Regions from separate parts of the Variovorax sp. PMC12 genome, predicted to be linked through region 2. Evidence: predicted binding sites of a transcription regulator. Region 2 holds the regulator's gene; each other region holds the start of a gene.
What was found. The regulator sigma-54, encoded in region 2, starts transcription at its own class of promoters, with help from an activator protein. The targets are predictions, from matches to a motif close to TGGCANGNAANCTGCTTT.

Region 1 (10,218 bases), 2.6 Mb from region 2:
GTCGAGGTTCAGCGCCTCCAGCAGCGGCAGGCCGCTGGTGAACTCGTGCCAGCTCAGCGTGGCGTTGAGCGGCGCCAGTTGCTTTTCGAGCACGCCCTGTGCCTTCAGCACGGCGATCAGCGTGGAAGACTTCTGGTAGCCCAGCCGCACGGTCACGGGCCGCGCGGCCAAGCCCTGCGCGAGCACCGCGCCCGAGCCCAGCGCGGCCAGGGTCGCAATGGCCGTGCGGCGCGAGATGTCGGATGAATGCGTCGTCATGCCACTGCCCTCACTTCGCCTTGCGCTGGTAGCCGGGATGCCACCGCAGCCACCATTGCTCCAGTCCGCGCGCGAACAGGTCGGCCAGCTTGCCGAGCAGCGCGTACAGCAGGATGCCCACCAGCACGATGTCGGTCTGCAGGAACTCGCGGGCGTTCATCGTGAGGTAGCCGATGCCGGCCTGCGCCGAGATGGTTTCGGCCACGATCAGGATCACCCACATCAGCCCCAGCGAGAAGCGCAGCCCCACGAGGATGGACGACAGCGCGCCCGGCAGGATCACCTCGCGGTACAGCTGCCAGCGCGACAGGCCGTAGGTGCGGCCCATCTCGATCAGCTGCGGATCGACGTTGCGGATGCCGTGGAAGGTGTTCAGGTAGATCGGGAAGAACACCGACACAGAGATCAAAAACAGCTTGGCCGATTCGTCGATGCCGAACCACAGGATCACCAGCGGAATCAACGCCAGCGCGGGAATGTTGCGCACCATCTGGATGGTGGAGTCGAGCAGCGTCTCGGCGAACTTCACCGAACCGGTGAGCAGGCCGAGCGCCAGCCCCGCCCCGCCACCGATGGCCAGCCCCGCCAGCGCACGCCCGGCACTCACCTTCACATGCGTCCACAGCTCGCCCGACACCGTGAGGTTCCACGCGGCCTTGACCACATCGACCGGTGCCGGCAGCACGCGCGTGCTGAGCCAGCCCAGCGACGACGCGATCTGCCAGAACACGATGAGCCCCACGGGCACGAGCCACGGCACCAGCCGCTTCGCGACATTGACCGCGAAGGACTTGAGCACGCTGCCCTCGCTTTCGGCCGGCGCGACGGCCGGCAGTTCCTGAACTTGTTCCGTCATGGCATGCGGTCCTTCTAGCTTTGGGAAACGAGGCGCGAGGGGGCGTCGAGGTTGGCGACGACCTCGCCGAACGGGCCGCTGAGCGAGCCGCCCGCCAGCTGCGTCTTCGCCTTGCGCGATAGCAGCGGGAACACCAGCTCGGCGAAGCGGTACGCCTCCTCCAGGTGCGGGTAGCCCGAGAGAATGAACTTGTCGAGGCCGAGCGCCGCGTATTCCTCGATGCGCGCGGCGACGGTCTTCGCATCGCCCACCAGTGCGGTGCCTGCTCCGCCGCGCACCAGGCCCACGCCGGCCCAGAGGTTCGGCGCGATCTCCAGGTCGGCGCGCGAGCGCTTCGCGCCGCCCGCATGCAGCGCGGCCATGCGGCGCTGGCCTTCGGAGTCCATGCGCGCAAAAGCGGCCTGTGCGCGGATCACGGTCTCGTCGTCCACGCGGCTGATGAGTTCCTCCGCGGCTTTCCAGGCGGCGTCTTCGGTCTCGCGCACGATCACGTGCAGGCGAATGCCGAACTCCACCTTGCGGCCCTTGCGCTCGGCGCGCGCGCGCACGTCGGCAATCTTCTTGGCGACTTCCGCGGGCGGCTCGCCCCAGGTGAGGTAGGCATCGACCTGCTCCGCCGCAAGATCGTGCGCCGCGGCCGACGAACCGCCGAACCACACGGGCGGATACGGCTTCTGCACCGGCGGGTACAGCAGCTTGGCGCCCTTCACGCTCAGGTGCTTGCCTTCGTAGTCGAAGGACTGCCCTTCATGGCTGCGCGCGATGATCTCGCGCCAGATGCGGATGAATTCGGCCGACTGCTCGTAGCGCGCGGCATGGTCGAGATAGACACCGTCGCCCTCCAGCTCGGCCCGGTCGCCGCCCGTCACCAGGTTCACCAGCAGGCGGCCGCCCGAGAGCCGGTCGAAGGTCGCGGCCATGCGCGCGGCCAGGCTGGGCTGGTGCAGGCCCGGGCGCACCGCCACCAGGAACTTGAGCTTCCTGGTCGCGCCGATCAGGCTCGACGCGATGACCCACGGGTCTTCGCACGAACGGCCCGTGGGAATGAGCACGCCCTCGTAGCCGAGGTTGTCGGCCGCGCCGGCAATCTGCTGCAGGTAGGCCAGGTCGATGGGGCGCGCGCCTTCGCTCGTGCCCAGGTAGCGGCTGTCGCCGTGCGTGGGGAGGAACCAGAAAATCTGCATCACGCGACTCCGGCGCCGGCTGCTTCGAGCACGTTGATCTTCTTGGGGATCAGCTTCAGCGCGAAGAAGGTGTCGGCGATCTGTTGCTGCTCGGCGAGGATGGCCTTGGTGATGGCTGCGGTGCCGTAGTCCACGCGGCCCACGGAGAGATCGGCCACCGGTCTCGGCAGGCCCCAGAGCGTGGCGAGCTCGCCCGCGTAGTCGCCCTTGTTGGCTGCGCCCCAGACGTCGATCTTGTTGATCTCCTCGACCGCGATGGCCAGCACGTCGGCGTTCCTGGCCACGTAGTCGAGCGACGAGAAGTAGTACCCGCGGTTGCCCACCACGCCGGTGGCGTCAGCCAGGATGCGCGCGTCGAGCGACTTCTCGGCCGCGGCCAGGAACGGGTCCCAGATGACCCAGGCGTCGACCGAACCCTTCTCGAAGGCGGCGCGCGCGTCGGCCGGCGGCAGGTAGACCAGGTTCAGGTCGGCATACGGCAGGCCGTGCTTCTCGAACAGCTTGACGATGAAGTAGTGGACGTTCGAGCCCTTGTTGAGCGCGATCTTCTTGCCCTTCAGGTCGGCCACGGTCTTGATGGCCGAGCCCTTGGGCACGAGCACCGCCTCGGCCTTCGGACGCGGCACGGTCGCAGCCACATAGGCCAGCGGCGCGCCGGCAGCCTGCGCGAAGATGGGGGGCGCCTCGCCCACGTCGCCGAAGTCGATCGAGCCGACGTTCAATGCTTCGAGCTGCACGGGACCGGCGGTGAACTCGGTCCACTTCACGGTCACGCCCAGCGGCGCCAGACGCTTCTCGAGCGTTCCGCGGCCCTTGAGGACGCTCAGCGGCCCTTTCTGGTTGCCGATGCGGAGCTGGCGCGCGGGCGCCTGGGCCAGCGCGGCGAAAGACGGCAGCACGGCGGCGACGGCAACGCCCTGGATGAGCCGGCGGCGGGGTGTGGAAATCAATGTCATGGCAATGCCTGGATGTGGTTGAGCCGCGTGCTCACGCGGCGGCGATGAAACTCACGATCAGCGCGATGGCGCTGACGACGATGACGCTGGCAGCCAGATCGCCCAGCGCGTGCCAGAGGGAGCGCGGCGAGGCATCGAGCACGGAGTCTTCGGTGGCAACGGGGTTCATGCGTGGATTCCTTGGTGTTGCAAAACGTCGGGCAAAAGCTGTCCCGCGCCGCGCACAGGCGGTTCTCAAAAAGCGGGATCAGGGATGAGGTCGGAAGAGCCGGGCTCGCGCGGAGCCCCGGCTTCAGACGCTACATCGCACGCGCGAGAAAGGCACCGGCTCGAAGCCGTGGGTTGGCGGCAGCTTCAGGCCTTCGGTGGCAAGCACTTCGACGGCTTCGTTGAGCCGCTCGGCCAGGTCGTGGTGCACCTGGTAGGCGTTCTCGGGCGTCAGCGTGATCTGCGAATCGCTGGCGTACACGCCCGGCAGGATGTGGCGCGCCGACAGCGACTGCAGCACGGGCCGCAGGGCGTAGTCGAGCGCGAGCATGTGGTGCGGGCTGCCGCCGGTGGCCAGCGGAAGCACCGTCTTGCCCTTGAGGGCGTTCTGCGAAAGCAGATCGAGAAAGACCTTGAGCACGCCGCTGTAGGCGGCCTTGTAGACCGGCGTGGCCACCACGACCACGCGGGCCTCCGCCACCTTGGCGATCGCGTTGACGATGGCCGGATGGTTCCACTCGGCCAGCAGCAGCGCCTGCGCCGGCAGGTCGCGAATGGCGAGCCGCTCGATCCGCGCATGGCGCTGGGCCAGCCGCTCACCCACCGCTTCGAGCAAGGCGGTGGAACGGGACGGGGCCGAAGGGCTGCCGGCAATCAGGAGAACGGACACAAGAGACTTTCGTTCGGTAAAGAGGAGCGAGGAGCGCGAATGCCTGGGGGCCGCCGCGCACGGCCGCCCGAAGCGGCCGGCCCGCCCCCGGCATGGGGGTGGGCGAAGCGACACGAAGTGCGCGCAGCCTGGGGGGTTACTTCTGCTTCGGGGCGTAGATCTGGTCGAAGGAGCCGCCGTCGGCGAAGTGCTCCTTGTCCGCCTTCGCCCAACCGCCGAAGGCCTGGTCGATGGTCACCAGCGTGAGCTTGGGGAACTGCTTGTCATACTTGGCCTTGGCCTTGTCCGATGTCGGGCGGTAGAAGTTGCGCCCGGCAATGTCCTGGCCTTCGTCCGAGTACAGGTACTTCAGGTATTCCTCGGCCACGGCACGCGTGCCCTTCTTGTCGACGACCTTGTCGACCACCGCCACGCTGGGCTCGGCCAGGATGGAGATGGAAGGCACCACGATCTCGAACTTCTCGGGGCCGAATTCCTTCAGCGCCAGGAAGGCTTCGTTCTCCCAGGCCAGCAGCACGTCGCCCACGCCGCGCTGCACGAAGGTGATGGTCGCGCCGCGCGCGCCGGTGTCGAGCACCGGCACGTTCTTGAACAGGTTGCCGATGTATTCCTTGGCCTTCGCATCCCCACCGTACTTGCGCTTGGCGAATTCCCACGCGGCCAGGTAGTTCCAGCGGGCGCCGCCCGAGGTCTTGGGGTTGGGGGTGATCACCTGCACGCCGGGCTTGACCAGGTCGTCCCAGTCCTTCAGGCCCTTGGGGTTGCCCTTCTTCACCAGGAACACGATGGTCGAGGTGTACGGCGCCGAGTTGTGCGGCAGGCGCTTCTGCCAGTCTGGCTTGACGAGGCCGCCGTGCGTGACGAGCGCGTCGATGTCGCCGCCCAGGGCCAGCGTGGCCACGTCGGCGTCGATACCGTCGATGATCGAGCGGGCCTGCTTGCCCGAGCCGCCGTGCGACTGCTTGACCGTGACGTCCTGGCCGGTCTTGCCCTTCCAGTACTTGGCGAAGGCCTGGTTGTAGTCCACGTACAGCTCGCGGGTCGGGTCATAGGACACGTTCAGCAGCGTCACGGTACCCGCGCCGCCTTGGGCGAACGTCGGCAATGCCGACAGGGCCATGGCACCGGCCACGCCGGCACCCAGGGAAAGCTTGATAAAGTCGCGGCGAAGGCTCATGGTGTCTTGCTCTAAAAAGGCATATCAATGAAGCTGCGTATTCTCAATACGACATATAGAAACTGGAACGACCAAGTTTTCAGTTCTAAATAGCTAAATCAACTAAGCAACCGCTTTCCCCACCAGAGGCAACAGAAATGGCACGCATGGTTCAGTGCATCAAGCTCGGCAAAGAGGCCGAAGGGCTCGACTTCCCGCCCTATCCCGGAGAACTGGGCAAGCGCCTGTGGGAGAACGTCAGCAAGGAGGCCTGGGCCGCCTGGCTGAAGCAGCAGACGATGCTGGTCAATGAAAACCGGCTGAACCTGGCCGACCTGCGCGCCCGCCAGTACCTGGCGCGCCAGATGGAAAAGCACTTCTTCGGCGAAGGCGCCGACGTGGCGCAAGGCTACGTACCCCCGTCAAACTGACCCCCAGTCTTCGCGCACTTCGTGTCGCTTCGCCAACCCCCTTTCAGGGGGCGGCACCAGCGGCCCGGCAAAGCCGGTTCCGCGGTACCCCTGGTGAAGAGGCCCTCTGGATCGTTCCGTCATGGCTGAACCAGTGACTTGGCGCGCCGACGGCGTGCCGCGCAGCGAACGCTTCGACGACATCTATCACACCGAAACCGGCGCACTGGCGCAATCGCGCCATGTGTTCCTGGGCGGTTGCGGCCTGCCCGAGGCTTGGGCCGGACAGCCGCAATGGCTGGTTCTCGAAACCGGCTTCGGGCTTGGCCTCAATTTCCTGACAACCTGGCAGGCGTGGCGCGCGGATCCCGAGCGGCCGCGCATGCTGCACTTCGTCTCTATCGAGGCGCATCCGGTCTCGTCCGGCGACCTGCTGCGCGCGGCCGGGGCCTACCCCGAGCTTGCTGCGCTGGCCGGCGAACTGGCCGCGCAATGGCACGGGCTGCTGCCCGGCTTCCACCGCCTGGCCTTCGACGATGGCCGGGTGCTGCTCACGCTGTGCATCGGCGACGTGCAGCCGATGCTGCGCGCGCAGCGCTTCGACGCCGACAGCATCTTTCTTGATGGCTTCAGCCCGCAGCAGAACCCCGGCATGTGGTCGGCGGACACGCTGAAGGCCGTGTCGCGCTTCGCACGGCAAGACACCCGCATCGCCACCTGGACCATCGCGCGGGCGATCCGCGATGCGCTGGCCCAATACGGCTTCACGGTCGAGAAACACCAGGGCCTGCCACCCAAGCGAGACTGCCTGCGCGGCGTGTTCGCACCCGCCTGGACGGTGCGCCGGCGCGAACCCGTGCCCGAGCGCATCGGGGCGCCGGGGCGCTGCGCCGTCGTCGGCGCCGGCCTGGCCGGTGCGGCGGTGGCGGCGAGCCTGGCGCGGCGCGGCTGGCGGGTCACCGTGCTCGACGCGGCCGACTGGCCAGCCTCCGGTGCGTCGGGGCTGCCCGTGGGCATGCTCGCGCCGCATGTGTCGCCGGACGACGCGCTGCTGTCGCGGCTCACGCGCGCCGGCATCCGCGTCACCTGGACGGAACTCGAGAGGCTGCTGGAAGAAGGCCGCGACTGGCGCGCCAGCGGCGTGCTCGAGCGCCGGCCTGACGGCGACGTGCGCGTGCCTGCCGGCTGGAGCGCCAGCGGCCCCAACGAGTCCTGGCCCGCGAACGACGGGCAACTGGCCACTGTCGGCCTGCCCGGCGACACCGCCGCGCTCTGGCATGGGCAGGCGGCGTGGGTGCGGCCGCACCGGCTGATCGCAGCCTGGCTGCGCCAGCCGGGCGTCGAATTCCGCGGCGGTTGCCGTGTGGCGCGGGTGGAGCGGGAGCCTGGCGGACCCTGGCAGTTGCATGACCCGGCCGGCCAGCTGCTGGCCGAGGCGGACCGCGTGGTCGTCTGCGCCGGCCATGAATCAGGCCGCTTCGCACCCGCCCTTCCGCTGCAGCCGGTGCGCGGCCAGGTCGCCTGGGGGCCCATGCCCGATGGCGCCGCGTTGCCCGCAACCCCGATCAACGGCGATGGCCACCTGATCGCCCATGTACCCAACGGCGCCGGCGCCCCGATCTGGCTGGCCGGTGCGACCTTCGACCGCGACAGCACCGACCTCGCAGCGACAGCGGCCGACGCCGATGCGAACCGCGAACGGCTGAGCCGGTTGCATCCCGCTTCCGCCGCAGCGCTGGCGCCGTCGTTCTTGAGCGGCGATGTCGAAAGCTGGGTGGGCATCCGCTGCGCCTCAGGCGACCGCCGCCCGCTGGTCGGCCCGCTCGACGGCTCCGCCACGGGCCTCTGGGCCTGCACCGCACTGGGCTCGCGCGGCCTCAGCTTCGCGGCGCTGTGCGCCGAACTGCTGGCCGCGCAGTGGCATGCCGAGCCGCTGCCACTGCCAGCCACGCTGGCCAAGGCGCTGGGCACCCGGCGCCTCTGAGGCGCGCCCGTTCGGGCAGGTCGTCAGCCGGGGCGCCGCGAAGGCGCCAGCATGTGGTCGATGCGGGTGTCGCCGTAGTTGCGCAGCACCTCGGAAATCACGACCTTGTACCCGTCGAGCCAGTTCGCCTGCGCCGCCTTCGCTTGCTGGTGCACGGGGTGGCGGATCAGCGCCTGCAGGCTGTCCAGCGAGTCCCAGTAGTAGACGTTCGACACCAGCCCGTTGCCGGGGTTCTCCCACGTCTCCTCGCCCAGGTAGCCGGGCAGCGATTTCGCCGCGGCGGCGATGGTCTGGTCGAGGCGGTGGAACTCGTCGTCGAACTGCTTCTTGGCAAAGATGAAGGTGGCGGAGTACATGGCGGAATCGAAACCTCCCGGGAAAGTCGGCAAAAGCCCGGCCCTGTGCAGGCCGAACGGGGGCCGATTCTGCGGCATGGGTACTGCAATCAACCAACCGCCCGTCATTCGAACGCGTGAGAATGCACCGCATGGCCACCCAATACGACATCAAGCACACCACCGTCTACCGCTACAACAAGCCGGTCACTTTCGGTCTGCACCGCGTGATGTTCCGCCCGCGCGACAGCCATGACCTGCGCGTGCTGGCCACCGACCTGCAGGTGAGCCCGGAGGCCTTCACCCGACTCATCCAGGACCCGCACTCCAATTCCGTCGCGCTGGTGCAGCCGATGGGCGAGGCAACCGAGCTGCGCATCGTGTGCTCGTTCACCATCGAGCATGTGCCCGCCCAGCAGGACCAGCTGGCGCTCGACCCCGCCGCCGAATTCCTGCCCTTCGCCTATACGGTGCAGGAGCGCCTGGACCTCGAGCACTACCTGCGCCCGCACCACGACGACGACACGCAGGGCACGCTGATCCGCTGGGCCCACCAGTTCCTGCACACCGACAAGCCCAACAGCACGCGCGAGGTGCTTGCGCGCATGAACGCGCACATCGGCCAGAGCCTCGAATACAAGGCGCGCGACGAAGAAGGCACCCAGACGCCGCTCGCCACCCTGGCGCTGGGCAGCGGCAGCTGCCGCGACTACGCGCTGCTGATGATGGAAGCGGCGCGTCGCCTGGGCATCGCCACGCGCTTCGTCTCCGGCTACATCTACGACGCCGCGCTCGACACCGCGGCGCAGGCCAAGGGCGATTCGATGACCGGCGCCGGCACCACGCATGCGTGGCTGCAGGCCTACCTGCCGGGCATCGGCTGGATGGCCTTCGACCCGACCAACAACCTGATGGGCAGCGGCCAGCTGATCCGCGTCGGCGTCACGCGCGATCCGGCGCAGGCGGCGCCGATCTCCGGCAGCTGGTACGGCGATGCCGAGGCCTACGAAGGCCTAGAGGCGACGGTGGTGGTCACGCGCCGCAAGAACTGAGGCGCGCCCCCGCCGATCGACGGCTGCTGTCGCGCAGGCGATAGCCGTTGCGGGAAACCCCGCAGCGCCACATTCCCCAACACCTCTACGCTGCGCCGCCGGCCAGCGAAATAGCACGATCGTTCTGAACGATCGCGGGTGCAGCGCCGCGCCGGTCATTTCTTCCCAAGAACTCACAAGAACGGAGAGAGACACCCCATGCATTCAGCACGCCTGACACTTCTTGCACTGGCAGCCAGCCTCGCGGTCGCATCCTGCGGCGGTGGAGGCGGCGGCGGCAACAGCCTCGGCTTCATTCCCGCGCCCACGCCCGCACCCGCGCCTGCCGCACCGCCGCCTCCCGCGCCGCCCCCCGCTCCCGTCGCCGAAGAAACCCGCCTGCAGGACAGCCGCAATTCGTTCGCGCCGGCGGACCCCTCGGCCACCACCTTCGCCGCGCTCGCGGCGGACGGCAGCGACACGGTCGACAACAGCACGACCAGCCGCTGGGCCGGCATGCTGGGTGGCGCCCAGTACAACGTCGAAGTGCCCGCCAACTGGAACGGCCAGCTCGTGATGTATGCGCACGGCTATGCGGGCGAAGGCAACCTGCTGCAAGCCGGCACGCCCACCATCCGCCGCTACCTGATCCAGAACGGCTACGCCTGGGCCGCCTCCAGCTACAGCAAGAACTACTACGACGTGCGCGCCGGCGTGGAAGACACCAACGCCCTCGCCCTGCAGTTCAACGCCATCGCCAAGGCCCGCGGCCGCAACCTGGCCGCGCCGTCGAAGATATTCATCACCGGCCATTCGATGGGCGGCCACATCACGGCGGCTGCCATCGAGGACGAAACCTACGCCACGGCCAACCACAAGGTGAAGTACAACGGCGCGGTGCCGATGTGCGGCGTGGTGGGCGACACGGAGCTGTTCGACTACTTTGCCGCCGCGCAGGTGACCGCGCAGGCGCTGGCAGGGAAAGCGAGCTATCCGACACCCAAATGGGCTGACATCGCGGCGCAGGTCACCCCGGCGCTCTTCTCCACCTTCTCGGCCACGGCCATCGCGCCCAACGGCACTGTCGGAAACCAGTACGCCTCGGTGCTCGAGAACCTGACCGGCGGACCGCGGCCCCTGTTCAACTTCTCCCTGCAGAACGGCCGCTCGT
Region 2 (10,218 bases):
GCCGAGACCGCCGACCGCAGCAAGCCGATGAACATCGAGTCGGATGCCATGCGCTACGACGACCTCAAGCAGACCAGCGTGTTCACGGGCAACGTGCTGGTAACAAAAGGCACGATCATCATCCGCGGCGCGCGGCTCGATGTCCGCCAGGACGCCGAGGGCTACCAGTACGGCGTGGTCACGGCGGCACCCGGCAAGCGGGCCTATTACAAGCAGAAGCGCAACGCCCCCGACGAGTGGATCGAGGGCGAGTCCGAAGTCATCGAGTACGACAGCCGTGCCGACAACGTCAAGTTCATCCGCAACGCGGAAATGCGCCGCCTGCTCGGTTCCACGCCGAACGACGTGAGCACCGGCGCCCTGATCGTCTACGACCAGAGCAACGACACCTACACGGTCAACGGTTCCACCGTGCCGCCGAACACCGCGGTCAACGCGTCGTCCCCGAGCGGCCGCGTCAAGACCATCCTGACACCCAAGGCCGCCACGGCGCCCGCGCCCGGCGCACCGGCCGGGGCCAAGCCGGCCGCGCCGGCAGCGTCCACGCCCGCGCCCGGCACGGGCCTGCGCTCGACCACCACGCTCGGTGGCGATGGAGAAACCCGCAAGTGATCGAAACCGCTGGAACCCAGGAAGCCAACGGCGCACCGGGCAGTCGCCTGGTGGCGCGCGGCCTGAAGAAGAGCTACGGCAGCCGCACGGTCGTGAAGGACGTCTCGCTCGACGTGCAGAAGGGTGAAGTCGTCGGGCTGCTCGGCCCCAACGGCGCCGGCAAGACCACCTCGTTCTACATGATCGTCGGGCTGGTGCGCGCCGACGCGGGCGAGATCACCATCGACGGCGAGCCCATCGCCCACATGCCCATCCACCGCCGCGCGCGCATGGGCCTGAGCTACCTGCCGCAGGAAGCCTCGATCTTCCGCAAGCTCACGGTGGAGGAAAACGTGCGCGCCGTGCTCGAACTGCAGCACGAGCCCGACGCGAGCGGCAAGCTCGCGCCGCTGTCCAAGCAGCACATGGAAGAGCGCCTGTCCGAACTGCTGGCCGACCTGCGCGTCGACCACCTGCGCGATTCGCCGGCGTTGGCGCTGTCGGGCGGCGAGCGACGCCGCGTCGAGATCGCACGCGCCCTGGCCACCCAGCCGCGCTTCATCCTGCTGGACGAACCCTTCGCCGGCATCGACCCGATCGCCGTCATCGAAATCCAGCGGATCATCAGCTTCCTGAAAGAGCGCGGCATCGGCGTGCTCATCACCGACCACAACGTGCGCGAAACGCTGGGCATCTGCGATCACGCGTTCATCATCAGCGACGGGCATGTGCTGGCACAAGGTACGCCCTCGGAGATCGTCGACAACGCCGAGGTACGCAGGGTGTACCTAGGCGAACACTTCCGTATGTAAGGAAGGGTCGGGTTCTCCACATGAAGCAAGGGCTGTCCCTTCGCGTCTCGCAGCACTTGGCGTTGACGCCCCAGCTGCAGCAGTCGATCAGGCTGCTCCAACTCTCCACGCTCGAACTGAGCCAGGAAGTGGAGCAGATGCTCGACGAGAACCCCTTCCTCGAGCGCACCGCGGAAGAAGCGGCGCGCGAGGAGTTCGGGCTCGACACCGCCGACGCCCCCGCTGCGCGCGATGACGGCAGTGACGGCGGCGACGGCGAGAGCGACTTCACCCCGCCGCCCGCCAGCACCTCCACCGCCTCGACCGAGACCGCCACCACCACCACGGCCGACTCCGACGGCCCCGCCGCCGAGATCGCCGAGCGCGAGCCCGACTGGGAAGGCGACGGCACCGTCGACATGGCGCCCGACGACAGCGAGTGGGGCAGCGACGCTCCCGCGCGCCAGAACAACCTGGGCGACGACGAACGCGCCGACGCCACCGAACTCGCGCGCAGCCAGGAATCGCTGCAGTCGTTCCTGCACCGCCAGGCGCTGAGCCTGCGCCTGAGCGAGAACGACAGCGCCGCGCTGCGCTTCCTGATCGAGTCGCTCAACGACGACGGCTACCTCGAAGACTCCCTGCCTGCGCTGGCCTCGGGCCTGGCCGGCGACGACAACGACCAGTTCGACGACCTGGTGCACCACTTCCAGGTGGCGCTCGGCCTGCTGCAGAGCCTGGAGCCGGTGGGCGTGGGGGCGCGCGACCTCGGCGAATGCCTGAGCATCCAGCTGCGCGCGCTGGCCGCCGAGGACGACGACGAAGACGAAGAGCAGGCACAGGTCTACAAGACCGCGATCGCCATCTGCAAGCAGCCGATGGAACTGCTCGCGCGGCGCGACTTCAAGCGCCTGGCCACGCTCACCCGCAGCAGCGAAGAGCTGGTGCGCTCGGCGCTGCAGGTCATTGCGCGGCTGGAGCCCAAGCCGGGGCGCCGTTTCGTCGACGTCGAGCGCAACATCGTCATTCCCGACGTGATCGTCACCAAGACCGGACGCGGCACCAACGTCAAGTTCCGCGTCATGCTGAATCCCGAGGTCATGCCGCGCCTGCGCGTGCACGACATCTATGCCGGCGCGCTCAAGTCGCACAAGGGCGAGGGCAGCCAGGCGCTGTCGCAGCGGCTGCAGGAGGCGCGCTGGTTCATCAAGAACATCCAGCAGCGCTTCGACACCATCCTGCGCGTGAGCAACGCCATCGTCGAGCGCCAGAAGAGCTACTTCGTGCACGGCGAGCTGGCCATGCGCCCGCTGGTGCTGCGCGAAATTGCGGACGAACTGGGCCTGCACGAATCCACCATCTCGCGCGTGACCACCGCCAAGTACATGGCCACGCCGTTCGGCACGGTCGAGCTGAAGTATTTCTTCGGCTCGGCGCTGGGCACCGAGACCGGCGGCAATGCGTCGAGCACGGCGGTGCGCGCGCTGATCAAGCAGTTCGTGAGCTCCGAGAGCATCAAGAAGCCGCTGTCGGACAGCCAGATCTCCGAGATGCTGAAGGAGCAGGGCATCGAGTGCGCGCGCCGCACCGTGGCCAAGTACCGCGAAGCCTTGCGCATTGCGCCCGCCAACCTGCGCAAGGCCCTGTAGAAAGCCTTCGATGAGCCGTCTCCCGATGTCGCGCTGGGGCCATTGGGTGATCGCTTTGCTGGCCGTGCTGCTGTTCAGCGGCTGCGCCACCCTGCCCGACGAGGCGCCGCGCCCGCCCACCAAGGCCATGGCCGTGTCGCCCGACACCGCGCTCGGCAAGCTCGCGATGGCGGCCCAGCCCGACCCCGACCTGAGCGGCTTTCGCCTGATGCCCGGCGGCGACTTCGCCTTCGCCACCCGCATCGAGCTGGCGCGCCGCGCCCAGCGCACGCTGGACGTGCAGTACTACCAGATCGAGAACGACGAGACCGGCCGCTACCTGCTGCGCACCCTGCGCGACGCCGCCCTGCGCGGCGTGCGCGTGCGGGTGCTCATGGACGACCTCTACACATCGGGCGAAGACGAACTGCTGCTCGGCTTTGCCGCCACGCCGAATGTAGAGCTGCGGCTGTTCAACCCGTTCCCGGCAGGGCGCAGCAGCCTGGTCAGGCGCTTCGCGGCTTCGCTGTTCGACTTCAGCCGCGTGAACCGCCGCATGCACAACAAGCTGTTCATCGCCGACGGCGCGATGGCGGTGGCGGGCGGGCGCAACATCGGCAACCAGTACTTCACGCGCACGGCGGGCGAGAACTTTCTCGACCTCGACACCTTCGTGACCGGCGCGCTCATTCCCCGGCTCGGCAGCCTGTTCGACCAGTACTGGAACAGCACCTATGTGCGCCCCGTGCAGTCGGTGGTGGCGAGCAGCCTTTCGCGCGAGGAGCTGCAGCGCCGCTTCGACGCCGCCACCGGCGCCGACACCACCCCGCCGCCGCCGCCGCCCGCGCCCAACGACCTGCTGGGCTACAGCCCGATCGCCGACGACCTGAACGCCGGCAGGCTGGGCCTGATCTGGACCCTGGCCGAGGCCTATGCCGACTCGCCCGACCGCGTGATCGGCAAGACCGCGTCGTACGGCGGCGTGCCGCTGCTGGACGTCGACAGCGTGCGCTACAACGTGGTCGAGCAGATGCGCCGCGCGCGCGCCGAGGTCACCATCGTCTCGCCCTACCTGATACCGGGCGCCACGGGGCTCGAGGTGATGCGCGAGATCCGCGGGCGCGGCGTGAAGATCAGCGTGGTCACCAATTCGCTGGCAGCCACCGACGAGCCGCTGGTGCACACCGCCTACCGCCGCTACCGGCCCGACATGCTCAAGCTCGGCGCCGACCTGTACGAGCTGAGCTCCACGCGCACCCGGCGCAGCGTGCGGCTGGGGCTTTTCGGCACCACGGTCGGGCGGCTGCATGCGAAGTCGGCGGTGATCGACCGGCGCACGCTGTTCGTGGGTTCGATGAATTTCGATCCGCGCTCGGAATCGCAGAACACCGAGATCGGCCTGATCATCCACAGCCCCGAAATGGCGCAGCAGATGCTCAAGCTGCTCGACGTGCTCAAGCAGCAGGGCGCCTACCGGCTGCGCTTTGCCGAAGGCAACAACGACGGGCGCATCGAATGGGTCAGCGACGATGCCGGCCAGATCACGGTGCTGCACGAGGAGCCCGATTCGGGCTTCTGGGACCGCACCATGCTCGAACTGCTGGCGCCGCTGACGCCCGAGAGCCTGCTCTAGGCCTGCTTCAGGCGCGGCCGGTGCCCGGTCAGTGGCCGCCGCGCAAGGCCGACCAGACCAGCCGCACCCCCAGCAGCCCCATCACGCCGCCGGCCGCGCGGTCGATCCAGGCCTTGTAGCGCAGGTAGGCCGAGCGCGGCGCCGCCGAGGAAAGCGCCAGCGCCACGATGGCGTACCAGCCGGTCTCGATGCAGAAGATCACGGCCGGCACCGCCAGCGCCAGCACCAGCGGCACCTCGCGCGGCAGGAAGGCGGCGAAGATGCTGGCGTAGACCACGGCCGTCTTCGGGTTGCTGACCTGGGTCGCCAGGCCCAGCAGGAAGGTGCGGCCGCCACGCCCCTGCCGGCCGGGGGAGTTACCCACATCGGGTGTCACGGCCAGTGGCTGGCGCGCGCCGCGGCAGATGCGAAAACCCAGGTAGACGAGGTAGGCGCCGCCGAAGCCTTTTATCGCCAGGTAGAGCCCCGGCACCGCCAGGAACGCCGCCTGCAGTCCCGCAAGCGCCGCGATGGCGAAGACCAGTCCGCCAGCCCCCATGCCCAGCGCCGCAGCCAGCCCGTCGCCGCGCGAGACCACGGCCGTGCGCGCCACCATCACGAAACTCGGGCCCGGGCTCATCGCGCCCACCGCCATCGCGCCGGCGATGCCTAGCAAGGAAAGGGTGTTGTCCATCGGGGCTGCCTCTTGGTGGAAATTTGAAATGGGTGAATAGCGTGGAGAAAGTCACGCTGATCAACGACTGAAAAGTAAACTTTAAGTAGTACTAAAATTATGTTTTCGTTTACATTTTGTGTACCGACTTCCGCGGTGCACAAAAATGAAAAATCTCTACCTTCTGGCCATCTGGGCATTGATCCTGTCCTGTTTGCTGAGCTTCTTCTACTGGAGCGATGCGCCGCTGGCCGAGCAACTGCTGTTCGGTGCGGTGATGGCGGTGGCGATGGGTGCCTGGATGCTGGTCTTGCTGAATCTTCCGCGTGCCCTGATGGCCGCCCGCGACTGGCTGAAATCCCCGAAGGACGACGGCGACGAACCGCTGGCCGCGAGCCGCCCCGGCAAGACCATCGTCAGGTAGGCAGGCCGGCAGGGCCGCCAGCCACGGCGCCGGAAGCGCCTACGGCTGGACGTTGACCGCTTCCACCTGCACCAGCAGCTTCACCTTGTTCTCGAACCCGAAGTTCAGTCCCCAGGTGATTCCCCAGTCGCTGCGTTCCACCGTGGTCTCGAAGTCGCCGCCGCACACCTGGCGGTTGATCAGCGGACTCAGGTAGCAGTTGAAGCGCACCGCCTTCAGCGTCACCGGCCTCGTTTGCCCCATCAGCGTGAGCGTGCCCGGCACGTCGACCACCTTGTCGCCGCTGATGTCGATCCGGTCGGCCACGAAGCGGCCGGTCGGGAATTCCGCCACGTTGAAGAAATCCTTGCTCTGCACGTGGCGGTTGAGCAGGTCGACGCCGGTGTTGATGGAGCTGATGTCCATCGTGATGTCGACCTTGCCGCTGGTTCCGGTGCCGTCGATCTGCACCGACCCATCCTTGGTGCTGAAGCGCCCGCGGTTGGTGGTGGTGCCGTAGTGGCCCATCTCGTACATGACGAAGGTGTGCGTCGGGTCGACCACGTAGTTCGCGTTCTTCTTCGGTCCGCCCGCGGGCTTCACGGCCACGGGCGGCGCCGTGTAGTCCTGCGCCGCGGCGCTGCCGCAGAAGGCCGCGGCCGACAGCAGCGCGGCAAGGATGAGCTTTTTCTTCACGGCGGTGGCTGGGTGTGTCATGAAAGAGTGGAGTGAGTGAGCAGCGGCGCGGCCTGGCGGGTCTTCACAGCGGGCCCAGGCCCGCGATGGTGAGCTTGAAGCGCACCTGCACCTCGTTGGCGACCATCGAGGTGTCGGTCCATTCGCCGTCGCCGACCTTGTAGTCGAGGCGCTGGATCGTAAAGCTTCCGGTCGCCACCGCCTGGTTGCCGCCGGCGGGGGCGATGCCGACCGGCACCGTCACCGTTTTCGCGGTGCCCTTGATGGTGAGCTTGCCCGTCATCTCGAACTTGCCGTCGCCCAGCGCCTTGATCGCGCTCGACTGGAAGGTGGCCTGCGGAAAGTGCGCCGCGTCGAACCACGGCGCCTTGGGCAGTTCGGCGTCGCTCATCGGAATGCCGAAGCCGGCGCTGGCCGTGTCGATGCGCAGCGCCACGCTGCCGCCCTCGGGCTTCTTCGGGTCGAACGCGACCTGGGCGTCGAATTTCTTGAACGTGCCTTCCACCGGCACGCCCATCTGCTTGCTGACGAACACGATCTGGCTCTTGTCGGCGACCAGCTTCGCGGCCGGCGGCTCGGCGAAGGCGGCCATGCCCGGCGCAAGCGCCAGCAAGGCCAGGGGAACGAAAAGGTAACGGCGCTTCATCCGGCGGATTCCTTGCGTGGCGCGGGCCACATGCGTTTCAACAGACCGTCCCGGTCGATCCAGTGGTGCTTGAGCGCCGCCGCCACGTGCAGCAGCGTGACGCCCGCGAGCGTGAAGGCGCAGCCCTTGTGCAGCGGCTGCAGCACCGCCTCGGCAAAGGGCTGGTCGACCGGCATGAAATCGGGCAGCGGCAGCGCGCCGAACCACACCACCGGCACGCCCATTGCCGAGCTGTAGGCCCAGCCCGAGAGCGGCATCGCGAAGAACAGCAGGTACATCAGCGCATGGCCCGTGCGGTAGGCCGAGAGCTGCCACGGCGACATGGTGGCCGGCAACGCCGGCGGCCGGTGCCCGAGCCGCCACGCCAGCCGCAGCGCCGACAGCAGCAAAATGGTGACGCCGGCCCACTTGTGCCAGCTGTAGAGCTTCAGGCGCAGGGGGGAGAACGGCAGCCCCGTCATGTAGAGGCCGACGCCGAGCGAGCCCGCGATCAGTGCCGCGAGCAGCCAGTGCAAGGCGATGGCGACGCCACCGTAGCGCAGGTTGCGCGGATCGGCGGGGAGGGAAGAAAGAGGAGTGGCGGTGGACATCGGGGCAGGTCCGGCGGCCTGTGCGCGGAGCATATATCGGAAGCCGTGACGCTGTTGCACGGCCCGTGCCAGCGCTGCAACGGCAGCGGAACCGCAGGCCGAGCCGGACGCCTTCAGCCCGGCGGCAGCGCCTTCAGCAGCACCCCGTGCAGCTCGTCCGGCTGCACCGGCTTGCGCAGCGCATGCCAGCCGCGCTCCAGCGCCAGGCGCTGGGTGGCCTCGTTGATGTCGGCCGAGATCAGCGCGATGGTGAGCGACGGCTTCTGCCGCTGCAGCCGTTCGGCCAGCGCGATGCCGTCGAGCGTGCCCGGCAGGCGGATGTCGCACAGCGCCGCGTCCAGCGCGCGCAGGTCGGCCAGCGCCAGCGCCTCGGCCGCGCTGGCGTAGACGCGCGGCGCCACGCCCCATTGCCGCAGCAGCGCCAGCAGGCTGTCGGCCACGACCGCGTTGTCCTCCACCACGAGCACGGCCAGCCCGGGCGGCAGCGCGTTGTGTGCCGCCGCGCCGTTGCCGGCCTGCGGCGAGGGCAGTGCGCGCGTCACCGCCGCGCCGTCCGGCGCCGCCGGCAGCTCGAAGCTGAACACCGAGCCCCGGCCCGGCGCCGAGCGCAGCGCCACCTCGATGCCGAGCTGCGCCGCCAGCCGCCGCACGATCGCCAGGCCCAGCCCGTGGCCGCGCTGCAGGTTGCGCTCCACGTTGCCGATCTGCTCGAAGTCGTTGAACACCCGCTCCTGCGCTTCCGCCGGAATGCCGATGCCGCTGTCGCGCACCTCGATGCGCCAGGCGGGGCCGGCCTCGCGCCGGCGCGCCCGAACCGCCAGCAGCACGCGCCCGCGCGGCGTGAACTTGACCGCGTTGTCCACCAGGTTGGCCAGCACGCGGCGCAGCGACACGGTGTCGGTCCAGGCAGCCGCGCCGGCCGGGCAGCGCACGCCCACGCGCCCGTTGCCCGCCTGCCGCGCCAGTTCATGCAGCAGCGGGGCCAGCGCCACCGCCTCGGGCCGCAGCGGATCGACAGCGGCCTCGATGCGGCCGATTTCGAGCAGCTGATTGGTCAGCCCTTCCAGCGCCTGCTGCGCGCGTGCCAGCGAGGCCACGGTGTGCTGCACCGCCGGCGTGTCGGCGCCGCTTTCCAGCTGCTGGCGCAGCACCTCGGCCTGCAGGCCGATGGCCATCACCGGCTGGCGCAGGTCGTGGTTGGCGGCAGAGAAGAAGCGCAGCCGCTCGGCCTGCGCCTGTTCGGACGCGCGCAGCCCCGCCAGTGCCTGTTCGCGCAGGGTGCGTTCGTTGAGCCGCAGCCCGATGTTTTCCTCGAGCTGGCGGGAGCGCTCGGCCACCAGCTTCCACATCATCGCGATCAGGCCGATGCCGATGACGGCCACGGCCATCATTTCCGGCGAGCCCATCCACAGTCCCGTGACGATCACCGGCGCCAGCAGCAGCGTGATCGCCAGCTGCGTGGCCGGCGTATAGAACGACACCGAGAAGGCCGACGACAGCGTCATGCCCATGAGGATGAGGCCCAGCAGCAGCTGCTGGTCGGCGCGCCCGGGGTTGAACAGCAGGACGCCGGCCATGCCGTGCGCCAGCTCCCAGATGCCGGTGCGCAGCGTGTGCAGGCGCTGCGCCGCGCGCAGCGTGGCCGGGGTGAACGGCTCCGGCAGCCGCTGCGGAAAGAAGCCGCGCAGTACCGTCACCATGGTGATCAGGCCGATCCACACCAGCGCGCGCGCCAGCGAGTACTGCCAGGCGAAGAGCGCCGCCACGCCGCAGTTGAGCAGGTACTGCACCAGCAGCACCGGGCCGATGGGCCGTACCGAGAGCCGCAGCACCTCGCATTCGATGGCGAAGCGGTCGCTTCCGGCGGCGATCGGGGCGGCGGATGCCGCCGGTGGAACGAGGATGGGGTTCATCGGCGAATCGACTATATAGAGAAGGGCTGTGACAAGGCGACAATGGAGTCCCCTAGTCGGGCTTCCCGATGGCCAACTTTCAGTGAACGATCTCTCCTTTTTCCTGCCTTGCGCCGCCGGCGTCGAGGAATTCCTCGCCCAGGAGGTGCACGCCCTGACCGGCCGTGCCGGGCAAGACCTGCTCACGCTGCGCGGCGGCGTGCGGGTACGCGCCGACTGGCGCGACGCCCTCAAGCTCAACCTGCACAGCCGGCTCGCGCAGCGCGTGCTGGTCGAGCTGGCCCATGCGCCCTACCGCAATGAAAACGATCTCTACGCCATCGCCAACGGCGTGGCCTGGGAGATCTGGTTCACCCCCAGGCAGACTTTCAAGATCGAGACCACGGCCCAGCACAGCCCGCTGCAGAGCCTGAATTTCGCCACCCTGCGCATCAAGGACGCCATTGCCGACCGCTTCCGCGCCAAGGCCAACGGCGTGCGCCCGAGCATCGAGACCCAGTGGCCCGACTGCCGCGTGTTCGCCCACCTGACCACCGACACCTGCACGCTGTACATCGACACCTCGGGCGAGCCGCTGTTCAAGCGCGGCTGGCGCCAGGACAAGGGCGACGCCCCGCTGAAGGAAACCCTGGCCGCCGCCATGCTGGCCGCCAGCGGCTGGTGGAACCCCGAGAC
Region 3 (10,218 bases), 920 kb from region 2:
AAGCAGGCCCATTGCCCCCTGGCACCATCACCTGTGGAGCGCTTCATGGCTGATTCGTTCGACTGGAAAGCAACCATCGGCGCCGTCGCGCCCGGCTTGGCCACTGCCTTGGGTGGCCCGCTTGCCGGCGCGGCCGTCAAGGTTATCGCCGACAAGGTGTTCGGCAACCCGAACGCCAGCGAGGCCGATCTGGCCACCGCACTCGCCTTGGGCACGCTCACCGGCGACCAGATCCGCGCACTGAAGCAAGCCGAGATGGAGATGCAGATCGAACTGGCCCGCATCGACCAGGCAAGCGACGCCGCCTACCTGGCCGATACCGACAGCGCGCGCAAACAGACTGTTGCGCTTGCTCAATCCGGCAGCGGCATTGCCTGGGCGCCGGTCGTCATCAGCGCCATCATCACGGTGGGCTTCTTCATCTGCATCTACATGCTGTTCGTCTTTGAGCGCGATTGGACCGAGCGGCAGGCGGGGCTGCTGAACACGCTGTTCGGTGCGCTGATCCTGGGCTTCGGCCAGGCCTGCAACTACTGGCTCGGCAGCTCGGCCGGCTCAAAGCGCGCGGGCGATGCGGTGCGCAAGATCGCGGAGCATGCGTCGAAATGACGGTCTCAGACCCCGCTGCGACTAAATGGTGGTGTCAGCCCCCCGCTGGAACAAAGACAGAAATGAAATTGGGGGAGGGAGGGCTGACCGCTAGTAGATTTGCAGAGTTAATAATTGGAGGCATTTCTAGAAGAGCTTTTAATCGCGCAGCTTGTTTATCCTCAATTCCAGCGTCATATCTCACCTCTAAAGTCGCTGCGTTGGTCTGTTCATTAAGAAAGTCCGGCTTTGAGGGATACGGGCGGATTTCAATGCCCGGTAGCTTTTGTTTTAAGTGGGATTGAATTCGATGTGCTGTTTTTTCAGCCGCGGCGTCAGTAGATAAGTAGTAAATTCCGACAGTATAACCATTCATCACATCCGAACTTCTTGTGCGGATTGAAACTTGAGTGGCTGCCTGAACCCGCTGATTTTCGTTTTTAACCTCCGCTTTAATTTGTGCAGATATGCGACTGTTCGCCGCTACATATGTGGCAACGTCGTTCGCCAAGCTTGGTTCAAGCAGCTTGAGTAGTGCCAGAGCACTCGCTTGTTGCGTGGCGTCATTCGAGGTGATGTCCCGGTAGAACAGCTCCAAATACTTGCTCTGAATCGTTCTTTGGAATTCTGCTTTTCGATCTTCAGCTGCCGATCTGGCAAGTGCTAGCTGTCCGTCTGCAATCTGAGTAGCGGCCTTATTGCCATAGTATGCGAGTCCAGCAACAGTGAGTGGAATTAGTGCAATCTCGATGATTTTGAAAATACGAGAAAACCATCCCGTAGATCGAATTTTTTCTGCTTCTTGAATGGCATCAAGAGTTTTGAGAATCTGATCGATTTTTGTTTCCATAGTCTTTCTCCGAACGCCATCATCGGTCTTAGAGCGACACCGCTACACCGAATGTAACAGCCTGTGTTGCGCAATGCGCCTTTTTGGTAGCACCGCCGCCGCGATGTGAGTACGGAGACCCCACTAGGGTTCGACCCTTTCGCCTCGCGCGCGAAGAATGCCGCTCAGTACTCTGAGAGGCCCTCATGACCGATTCCGCGCAAGGCAACGCCGCCGCCATCCTGGCGCGGACAAAGCGCATCGAGATCCAGCACTTCGCCGACGGCGGAATGGTGCGGCGCATGTTCGACCGCTACTACGGCAACACCCCTGCTCGGGCCCCAGCGCCTGCACCGGCTGCCGAGGCTCCAGCGCAGCCCGCATCGGCTCGGCTGAGCAACATCAGCGACTACGCCGGCAACACTGGTTTGGAGAAGCGCATGAAAGCGGCAGGGCTCAAGGACGGCGGCCCGGTGAAGAAGGGTGGTGCGGCGGCCATGTTGGCGCAGATGCCAGCCTCCCACGCCAAGGCGAAGCCGATGGAGCATGGCGGCCCCGTGCATGGTCCTGGCGGTCCGACGGAAGACAAGGTGCCGATCTGGGCATCTGCTGGCGAGTTCATGCTGCCTGCGGACACCACGGCAGCCGTCGGCAAGGAAAAGCTCGAGGCGCTGATCGACGCAACCCACACCCCAACGCGCAGCCCAGCCGAGAAGATGGGTCGCTTGGCGCGCGCCGACGGCGGCGCGATCGATCCCGGCGCCGTTACGCGCGTCGGCAACTCCTACTCTGGCGGGAGCGTCACCGGAAACATCGCGGTCAATGGTGCGGCGCCTGGCGGTACCGTAAGCACTGTCGATTCCTTTCGCGCTCCGCCGCCACCGGCCGCGCCGCCGGTGCTGGGTGCGCCCGCTGCATTGACGCCGATCGCGTTGAAGCCTGCCGCGCCGGCCCCTGCGGTGGCGCCGCCTTCGGCCGCCGCGCCCTTGGACTATGCGAACCGGAATGCGGCCTTCAACACCGGCGCCGACGCTCGCACGGCGATGATGTCCGCGCCCGGCGTGCGGCGCTCCAATCTCGCGGCGGCGCCAGCGGCGGGCACTGCGGCGGCAAGTCTTGCGGCGCGCCCGGTGCAGTCCATCGCGGGCTACGCCAACGGCGGCGAGATCGACGACCCGCGCAAACCCCTGCCGACGTTCGCATCTCCTGAGGCTGCGGCTCTGGCGCTGGGGGGCATGTCCGCAAGCGCCCGAACCGACATGCAGAGGGCTGCCGATGTGCAACTGGCATCTCTCTCGCCCACCGCAGCGGCGGTAGCAAGTCCCAAGCCCTACGTGGCAGAGATCCCGCGTGGCCGGTACGAATCGGCGGCGCCGTATCCGGATGCGCCCGCTCCAGCACCTGCTGCACCCGTGCAGCCGCCGGCAGCGCCTGCTGTGGAGGCGCAACCTGTGGACGTTGCGCCGACAGCCGCGCCAGCGCCAGCAGCTGCCGCGCCAGCGGCGCCGACGCCTCAAGCGCAGCTTGCAACGCTGCCCGCCACAGGCGTTGCCGCCACGCCGGCACGTGCCAACCCTCTGGGCAGCATGGCCGACACCAATGCGCAACTGGCCAACCTGCAGGCGTCGAATGCCTCGATCCCGCAGGGAGGCGCAACCATCATCGACGGAGCCGGCGCCGAGGCCGACCGCCGCGCCCAGTTCAATGAACAGGCCAACCTTCGGAACGCTCTGAACAGCAGCGTGATGACGCGGCGCGGCGCGGTGCCGAATGAGGTGGCGGTACAGGCGGCGTTGCTTCCGATCGATGCGCGAGCACGTATGGCCCAAGTCGCAGCCAAGGAGGCCGGCGACACCCAGCGCGCCACAATTCAGGAACGCGGCACTGACGCGCGCGCCAAGCTGGCCGATGCCCGCGCGCAGCAGGAACTGGGTATCAACCAGCAGCGGCTTTCGCTTGAGGGCAAAAAGGTCACGCTCGACGCCAATCGCGACGACCGCGCGGCGGCAGCGGCCGAGCCGGCGCTGGCGCTTGCTCAGCGCAAGGCGAGCCTGCAGGCGGTCGTGGCAGACCCCAACAGCACGCCGGCGCAGCGCCAAGCAGCGACACAGCAGATCGCTGGCATGGAGGGCAAGGAGTTGCTGGGCCACGCGCCGCCGGCCGGCTACGAACGCACTCCCGACGGGAACCTGAAATTCATCAAGGGCGGCCCGGCCGATCCCGACACGCCGAAGGGCAAGAACAACCTCACCGACACTCAGGCAAAAGCGCTGCAGTTCGGCAGCCGCATGCAGGAGGCGAACGAGATCTTCGACAAGTTGGAAAAGGACGGGAAACTGTTCTCGACGCCGGGGGCAAACAACCCGATCACCGGCGGCATCGTGAATCAGTTCAACACGGCCGCTGCCCAGCAACTGGACCAGGCGAAGCGCAACTTCGTCAACGCCGTGCTGCGCCGCGAGTCGGGCGCCGCCATCGCGCCCAGCGAATTCGACAGCGCCGACAAGCAGTACTTCCCGCAACCGGGCGACAGTGCCGAGGTGGTCAAGCAGAAACGGGCCAACCGTGAACTGTCGATGCGCGGTATCTTGGCCGAGGTGCCCGACGCTGACGCGCGGATCGCCAAGATTCGACCAGGCGCTGCAGCCGCCCAAGCCGCCCCGGTCACGAGTCCTGCGGACCACGCCAAGCTGCCGGTAGGCGCCACCTACATCGCACCCGATGGCACCACGCGGAGGAAGTCGTAATGGCTGAGTTCTGGGAAGGAGACGAGGTCGTCGCCCCCGCTGCGCCTGCCGCAGCCGCGCCGGCAGTTGCAGCTCCAGTGGGCACTGCCGCCGCCCCGGCGCCGTCGACGGCAGTGCCCGCCACGCCCCCGGCTACAGCGGCGAGTCCCGATGCCTTCTGGGCGAAAGACCAGGTCGTCGCGCCAGCGCCATATCCCGCGCCAGCGGCGCCGGCCGCGCCGGCAGCCGAGCCGCCGAAGCCCGATCGATCTGTGCTCGGCGAACTCGGACACCAGGCAGGACTGGCGGCGCGCGCCGTCGTGCAGGGTGCGGCCGCGCTGCCGGGCATGGTGTCTGACGCCATCACCGGCCCGGTCAATGCCGGGCTAGACGCCGTGGCGGGCGAAGGGAACGGCTTCCGCTTCCAGAAGGTCGCCAGCGCCCTCGGCAACATCATGGACCAGACGGGCGTGGCCAAGCCGGAGAACGCGACCGAGCGCGTGGTGCAAGACGCGGCCACCGGCGCAGCTACCGCCCTGACTGGCGTGGGTGCTGGGCAGGCGCTGGCGCAAGCTGCGGCTGGGCCTATCACCAAGGCCCTTGGCAGCATGATGGCTGCCGCGCCCGGCATGCAGGCGGTGAGCGGCGCCACGGGCGCCGGCGCATCAGGGATCACGCGCGAGGCGGGCGGCGGCGCGGTAGCACAAGGCGTCGCTGGCATTGCCGGCGCCCTGGCCCCTACCGCCGTCCCGTTCGCAGCGCAGGCTGGCGTGCGCGGCGCGCTGCGCGGGGGCGAGGCCGGTCGACAGCGTGTGGCGGACAACATCGCCACTTTCGAGGAAGCTGCCGGCACTACGCCGACCCTTGGTCAGGCGACTCAAAGCCGGGCGCTGCAGGGTGCCGAGACCGGCCTATCCAACGTCGTCGGCGGCTCAGGGATCATGGTCCGCCGCGGCGAGCAGCAAGCAGAAGCGCTCGCGAAGAGCGTGCAGGACCTGACAGACCGATTGGCCCCGACCGCGAGCGGGGCGGATGCCGGCGAGGCCATTGCCCGCGGCGTGGCCACCTTCCGCGACAACGTGCGCGAGACCCAGCAGCGGCTCTACAACAACCTGGACCGGTACATCGCGCCGGACGCGCCCATCACGGTGAGCAACACCCGTGCTGCGCTGCAGGAGCTGAATGCTGGGATCGACGGCGCCGAGAACCTTTCGGCATGGTTCCGCAATGCCAAACTCAATGGCCTCGAAAAATCGCTGATCGCCGACTTGGAGGCGGCTGCCGAGCGCCAAGCGCCGGCCGGATCGCGCAGCAGTGTCATGAATCCGGCGCCCGTGAATCTGGATGACGCCTCGCTCCCTTACGAGAGCATCAAGAAGATGCGCACCCTGGTCGGGCGCGAAATGTCGGATGCCAACTTCACGTCCGAGATCAATCGCGACAAGTGGTCGAAGCTCTACGCAGCGTTGAGCGAAGACCTCGGCGTCACAGCGAAGGCGGCCGGGCCGCAGGCCGAGCAGGCATGGACCCGGGCGAACACCTTCACGCGGCTGGCCAGCGAGCGCATGGACCAGATTTCGGCCATCGTGAACAAGGACGCACCCGAGAAGATCTTCAAGGCGGCTACCACCGGCCTGGCCGACGGCGGCACGCAGATCAACCGGCTGATGAAGTCCATGCCAGTCGAGAACCGCCGCGAGGTGGCAGCAGCAGTGCTTCAGCGCTTGGGCCGCGCCAAGCCTGGACAGCAGAACGAGCTCGGCGACGCCTTCAGCTCCGAGACTTTCCTGACGAATTTGGCGAACATGAGCCAGCCAGCACGCCGCGCGCTCTTCAATACGTCGGGTTTTCCGAACCTCGAGCAGAAGATCACGATGATGGGCCGCATGGCTTCGAACCGCCGCGAGGGCAGCAAGGTATTCGCGAACCCGTCCGGGACCGCGCGCCAGGGCGCGATGATCGGCTGGGCAGCAGGTCTGGGCACGGCGCTGGCCACCGGCAACGCTGGCGCAGTTTCAGCAGCTCTCGCGGCTCCAGTGGTCGCACGTAGCATCGCGAAGGCGACAACCTCGCCATCTGTGGTCCGGTTCGCGGCGGGCAGCACGCGAGCGAACGAAGCGTTAGTTCCTTCTGCAGTTGCGGCTGCAGCGCGGGTGCCGGTATCAGGTGGTGAACGGCCGGGCCTGCGTCGCATGCAGGAGTCTCGGCAAGCGCGCCTCAGGGCAGAAAACTGAAGAAGTAAGCGCCGACGCAAATGACTAACAAAAGCGCTGCGCCGATGCCCATCGTGGCTAAGCTGAAGCCTTTCCAGTCCTCGCGGGACTGCAGGCGTCGCTCCTCAGCATTCAACAGGCGCGACATATCTTCGCCCGTGAAGTTCTTGGGATCTTTTGCCATACCCGCAATGTAGCAGCAGCGGACGGCCCCCGGTAGGGGTGGAGGAACTCTGGGGCGAAGCGGAGACTGCGGCCAGGATGAACACCACCGCAAACCTAGACAGTGGCGCCCATGAGGCTGCCACTTCGCCACTTAGTACCCTGCCCGAGCCGACAGAGGCACAGTTGGCCGCGGGTAACTATCAGATGGGCCACGTGCGTATCGCGGGCCTGGACGTGACAGTCGAGTTTCCTGAGGGTTCGGTGCGCAAAGGCGTTGGAAAGGACGGAACGCCGTGGATGCGGCAAATGCATGCCCACTACGGCTACATCAAGCGGACAACTGGCGCTGACGATGAGCAGGTCGACGTCTACATCGGCCCGAACCATCGGTCTCTCCGCGCCTTCGTCGTCGACCAGGTTGACGCGGCTGGCAAGTTCGACGAGCACAAAATCCTCCTGGGTTACACCGATAGGCAGTCCGCCAAGGAAGCCTACAGCAAACACTTCCCGCCGGACTTCAAGATCGGGCCCATCAAGGAAGTGTCAGTGGCGCGCCTGCGCGCATGGCTGGATCAGGGGGACCTGAGCAAGCCAGTGAATGGCCTCCTGGGCGTAGTACCTCGCCCGACGTAGTCTGCGGTCAGTAGTGCTGAGGCTGGCGCTATCCTTGGCAGATGGCAGCACACCCCGTACCTAACATCAAAAAACTGCGAAATGACCGGCGCCTCACCCAGCAGCAGCTTGGCGATGCCCTGGGCTTTACAAAACGAACGATCATTCGTTGGGAACAGGGCGAGGGAGAGCCAGGCATCTTTGAGTTGAAGGTGCTGTCGCAGTTCTTCGGCGTGAGCATTGACCAACTGATTGGGGAATTGCTACCTAAAGAAGACCTTGGCACGCTCCCGAAGTTCGCCGACTTAACGGGACGAGAATTGGATTTTTGGGTTGCTAAGGCCCAGCGCCACTCTCCTGAGTGGATGGACAGCGAACCAGTGATACTCATCCCAGGACAGGCCAGCCGGCCCGTGCTCGCATACAGCAGCAACTGGAGTCATGCAGGGTCGATCCTGAGCGAGTTCGATATGCACTTCACAACAGTGCCTTCGGGCGTCCCCTTCGACGGAGTGCTCCGAATGGAAAAAGGTGTTGTTGCTAGACCTGCTGCCTATCCAAGTGCGGCGTGGGGGCGGAATCACCTAGAGGCGGCGATGAGGGCCTATTTGATCGCTGAATTCGGCGATCGAATCATTCTGTAAGTGCACTGGCGGCTGACAATTTTGTTACCGCGAGACACAAATTGTCGCCAAATCGTGGCCTTGCCGCCCAATTCAGCCCAGCACGCAAGAGATTTTGAGAACTTTTTTGCACTTTCGAGCCGGGAGATTTGTTTTTTGGGGATGGCATGCCTTCTGCAGTTAGAGACTCGCTCCGGGGGAAAGCCCTCGGCGTTCAACTAACTCTGAGGATTCACATGAACCGTCGAACCATCGCTCGCCGCGCACAAGCCGGCTTCACCCTGATCGAACTGATGATCGTTGTCGCGATCATCGGCATCTTGGCCGCCATCGCGATTCCCCAGTACCAAACTTACGTTGCCAAGTCCCAAGTTTCCCGTGTGATGGGTGAGACGGCTGGGCAAAAGACGCCTGTCGAAGACTGCTTGAACAATGGGCAAATGTCTACCGGCGCCGCGACCGATGCAACGACCTGCGGCGGTACAGCCAGCGCATCCAATCTGCTGAAAGACAACGATGGCAACACTCTGAATGGTGCAGCTCCGGCAGTTGGCAAGGGTGGCGTTCCCGCGCTGACGATCACTGCTGGCGCAAGCGGCGCTGGCCCGACCGTGGAACTCAAGTCGACGTTCGGCAGCTCGTCTTCTGCTGCTCTGACCGGTCAAACCCTCAGCTGGAACCGTGATGCCAACGGCAGCTGGACCTGCGCCACGACCGTTGCGAAGAAGTACACGCCCGCCGGCTGTGTTTCCAGCGGCGCTTAATTCGCTTCTCATGACCCAAAGAGCCGCCACTTGGCGGCTTTTTTATTGGAGGAGCGCGGCCAACATGAACCGCTCAATCTCGCAAGGTTTTACGCTGATTGAACTGATGATCGTCACAGCGATTGTTGGGGTGCTGGCGGCTGTTGCTATACCGCAATATCAAACCCATGTCTTGCGATCACAGGTACAGCGTGTCATCGGAGAGGCGGGCACCCTCAAGCCCATAGTGGAGCTGTGCCTTCTGAACGGCAAGACTGCGATCGGGGCAGCTTCCCAGGGTAAGTGCGATCCCCAGGCAACAGGATCAAGTCTTCAAGCAACTGCAGGCAATTCGGCTCCCGCCATCGCTGAGACCTGGACGTCGAGCGGAACTGGGGTGCCGCAGGTGAGCCTGTCGGCTATCGAGTTTTCCACAATAGTGGCCACTTTGGGAAACGCAGCCGGGTCTCCGTTGCAAGGGGCTCCCGCCAGCACCATCACATGGACTCGCGAGCCCACCGGAAGTTGGAGTTGCCGTTCTGCCAACATCGACCCCAAGTACGCCAACTCAACCTGCCCGCTGTAGTCGCGAGTGCCGTTCCTTGCGCCAGTCCCACGGCGGTACCGGGGCAGCGTCTATCCACAGGCCCGCGCGTTTGGCCCGCGCCTCGGTCTCCGCGAACTCATATTGCCCGCGTTCCTGCGGCGTCTGCTCGCGTGCGTAAGTTCGATACCACCACGCCATCCCGACTGTGATCATGGCCAGGCCAGCATCAAGAGTCTTCGGCCCGGACGGCGCCGAGGCTGGCGCCACCATCACGCGGCAGACGCTGCGGCCGTAGCGGTCGGTCTTCGGGCAATCGAGCGCAGCCTCCTTCATGTAGACGAGATCGGACAGCGCCTGCTTTGCTCGCTCGCCGAACGGCTGCTTCTTCTCAGGCGCGTCGATGCCGTTGAAGCGCACCTTGATCTGCTCGTAGTTGCCGACCGTGCCGCAGCGCGCGGTCAGGGTGTCGCCGTCGCTGACGCCAACCACCAGGCAGGTGCGCGGCTCGGCCGCGGCCAGCAGCGGCACGAGCAAGCCGGCCAGCAGGATGAAGCGCCGCACCTTCATTGCAGCGACACCTCGGTGCCGTCGGCGGCCACCATCACGCCCGGCGAGCCTTCTACGACCTCAACGGGCACGCCCATGTGCTCGCTCACGTCGGCCTTTGGTCCACCAATCCCAGCGCGGCGTGACGCCACGTAGCCCTTGTGCTGTTCGGGCGCGAGAACAAATTTCTTCGGGTATGCGTTGTCGTTCGCCTTCCAGTGTCTGATGACTGCTTCGGTCATGGAAATGAAGAGGTTGGACATCGCTTCAGGCCTTCGCACGCGAACGCAGGATCTCGACCGGGCCAATCCCGCTGTAGACCGTCGCGCCGTCCTTCAGAGACGTGACCGTCCAGCGCTCGCCCGGCGTGACCTTGTAGTCGCCTGGCGCCAGCGGCAGCTCGAGTTCTTCGCGGACCTTGTCGCTGTACCAGGCTGGCGTATAGAGAGTGGTGGTGTCGGTGGGGAAGATGTCAGCTTGGCTCATGGGGCGGATTGTCGCTGCCGGCATTCGGCGCCTGACTCTTTACCTGGCGCCAGGTTGCAAAAATCTCCTCGGAGGTCATTCCGCCTTTGCTGTACCCGCAGATGTACTTTGCACGCTCTGCGTGATCGGCCTCCGTCTCC

Region 1: C4F17_RS04160 (transglutaminase family protein) is a predicted target of sigma-54. The motif match lies at 8,110-8,127, and genes of this name have one in related genera.
Region 3: C4F17_RS12125 (pilin) is a predicted target of sigma-54. The motif match lies at 7,920-7,937, and genes of this name have one in related genera.

What each region holds. Positions count from the first base shown of each region.
Region 1 is NZ_CP027773.1:897,255-907,472, reverse strand. It holds gene C4F17_RS04210 (aliphatic sulfonate ABC transporter substrate-binding protein) at 1-258, opposite strand, end outside; gene ssuC (aliphatic sulfonate ABC transporter permease SsuC) at 269-1,114, opposite strand; gene ssuD (FMNH2-dependent alkanesulfonate monooxygenase) at 1,129-2,298, opposite strand; gene C4F17_RS04195 (sulfonate ABC transporter substrate-binding protein) at 2,298-3,254, opposite strand; gene C4F17_RS33095 (hypothetical protein) at 3,286-3,423, opposite strand; gene ssuE (NADPH-dependent FMN reductase) at 3,547-4,131, opposite strand; gene C4F17_RS04185 (sulfate ABC transporter substrate-binding protein) at 4,268-5,308, opposite strand; gene C4F17_RS04180 (oxidative damage protection protein) at 5,446-5,718, shown strand; gene mnmC (FAD-dependent 5-carboxymethylaminomethyl-2-thiouridine(34) oxidoreductase MnmC) at 5,840-7,681, shown strand; gene C4F17_RS04165 (antibiotic biosynthesis monooxygenase family protein) at 7,705-8,037, opposite strand; gene C4F17_RS04160 (transglutaminase family protein) at 8,169-9,068, shown strand; gene C4F17_RS04155 (alpha/beta hydrolase family protein) at 9,267-10,218, shown strand, end outside.
Region 2 is NZ_CP027773.1:3,528,663-3,538,880, reverse strand. It holds gene lptA (lipopolysaccharide transport periplasmic protein LptA) at 1-612, shown strand, start outside; gene lptB (LPS export ABC transporter ATP-binding protein) at 609-1,403, shown strand; gene C4F17_RS16370 (RNA polymerase factor sigma-54) at 1,424-3,031, shown strand; gene C4F17_RS16365 (phospholipase D family protein) at 3,042-4,643, shown strand; gene C4F17_RS16360 (LysE family translocator) at 4,672-5,316, opposite strand; gene C4F17_RS16355 (hypothetical protein) at 5,462-5,719, shown strand; gene C4F17_RS16350 (YceI family protein) at 5,759-6,415, opposite strand; gene C4F17_RS16345 (YceI family protein) at 6,459-7,040, opposite strand; gene C4F17_RS16340 (cytochrome b) at 7,037-7,630, opposite strand; gene C4F17_RS16335 (ATP-binding response regulator) at 7,744-9,543, opposite strand; gene C4F17_RS16330 (THUMP domain-containing class I SAM-dependent RNA methyltransferase) at 9,626-10,218, shown strand, end outside.
Region 3 is NZ_CP027773.1:2,606,856-2,617,073, reverse strand. It holds gene C4F17_RS12160 (hypothetical protein) at 1-53, shown strand, start outside; gene C4F17_RS12155 (hypothetical protein) at 46-609, shown strand; gene C4F17_RS32745 (hypothetical protein) at 644-1,438, opposite strand; gene C4F17_RS12150 (hypothetical protein) at 1,624-4,164, shown strand; gene C4F17_RS12145 (hypothetical protein) at 4,416-6,377, shown strand; gene C4F17_RS12140 (hypothetical protein) at 6,361-6,540, opposite strand; gene C4F17_RS12135 (hypothetical protein) at 6,618-7,154, shown strand; gene C4F17_RS12130 (helix-turn-helix domain-containing protein) at 7,196-7,777, shown strand; gene C4F17_RS12125 (pilin) at 7,993-8,520, shown strand; gene C4F17_RS12120 (pilin) at 8,585-9,085, shown strand; gene C4F17_RS12115 (thermonuclease family protein) at 9,068-9,613, opposite strand; gene C4F17_RS12110 (hypothetical protein) at 9,610-9,855, opposite strand; gene C4F17_RS12105 (hypothetical protein) at 9,860-10,078, opposite strand; gene C4F17_RS12100 (hypothetical protein) at 10,065-10,218, opposite strand, start outside.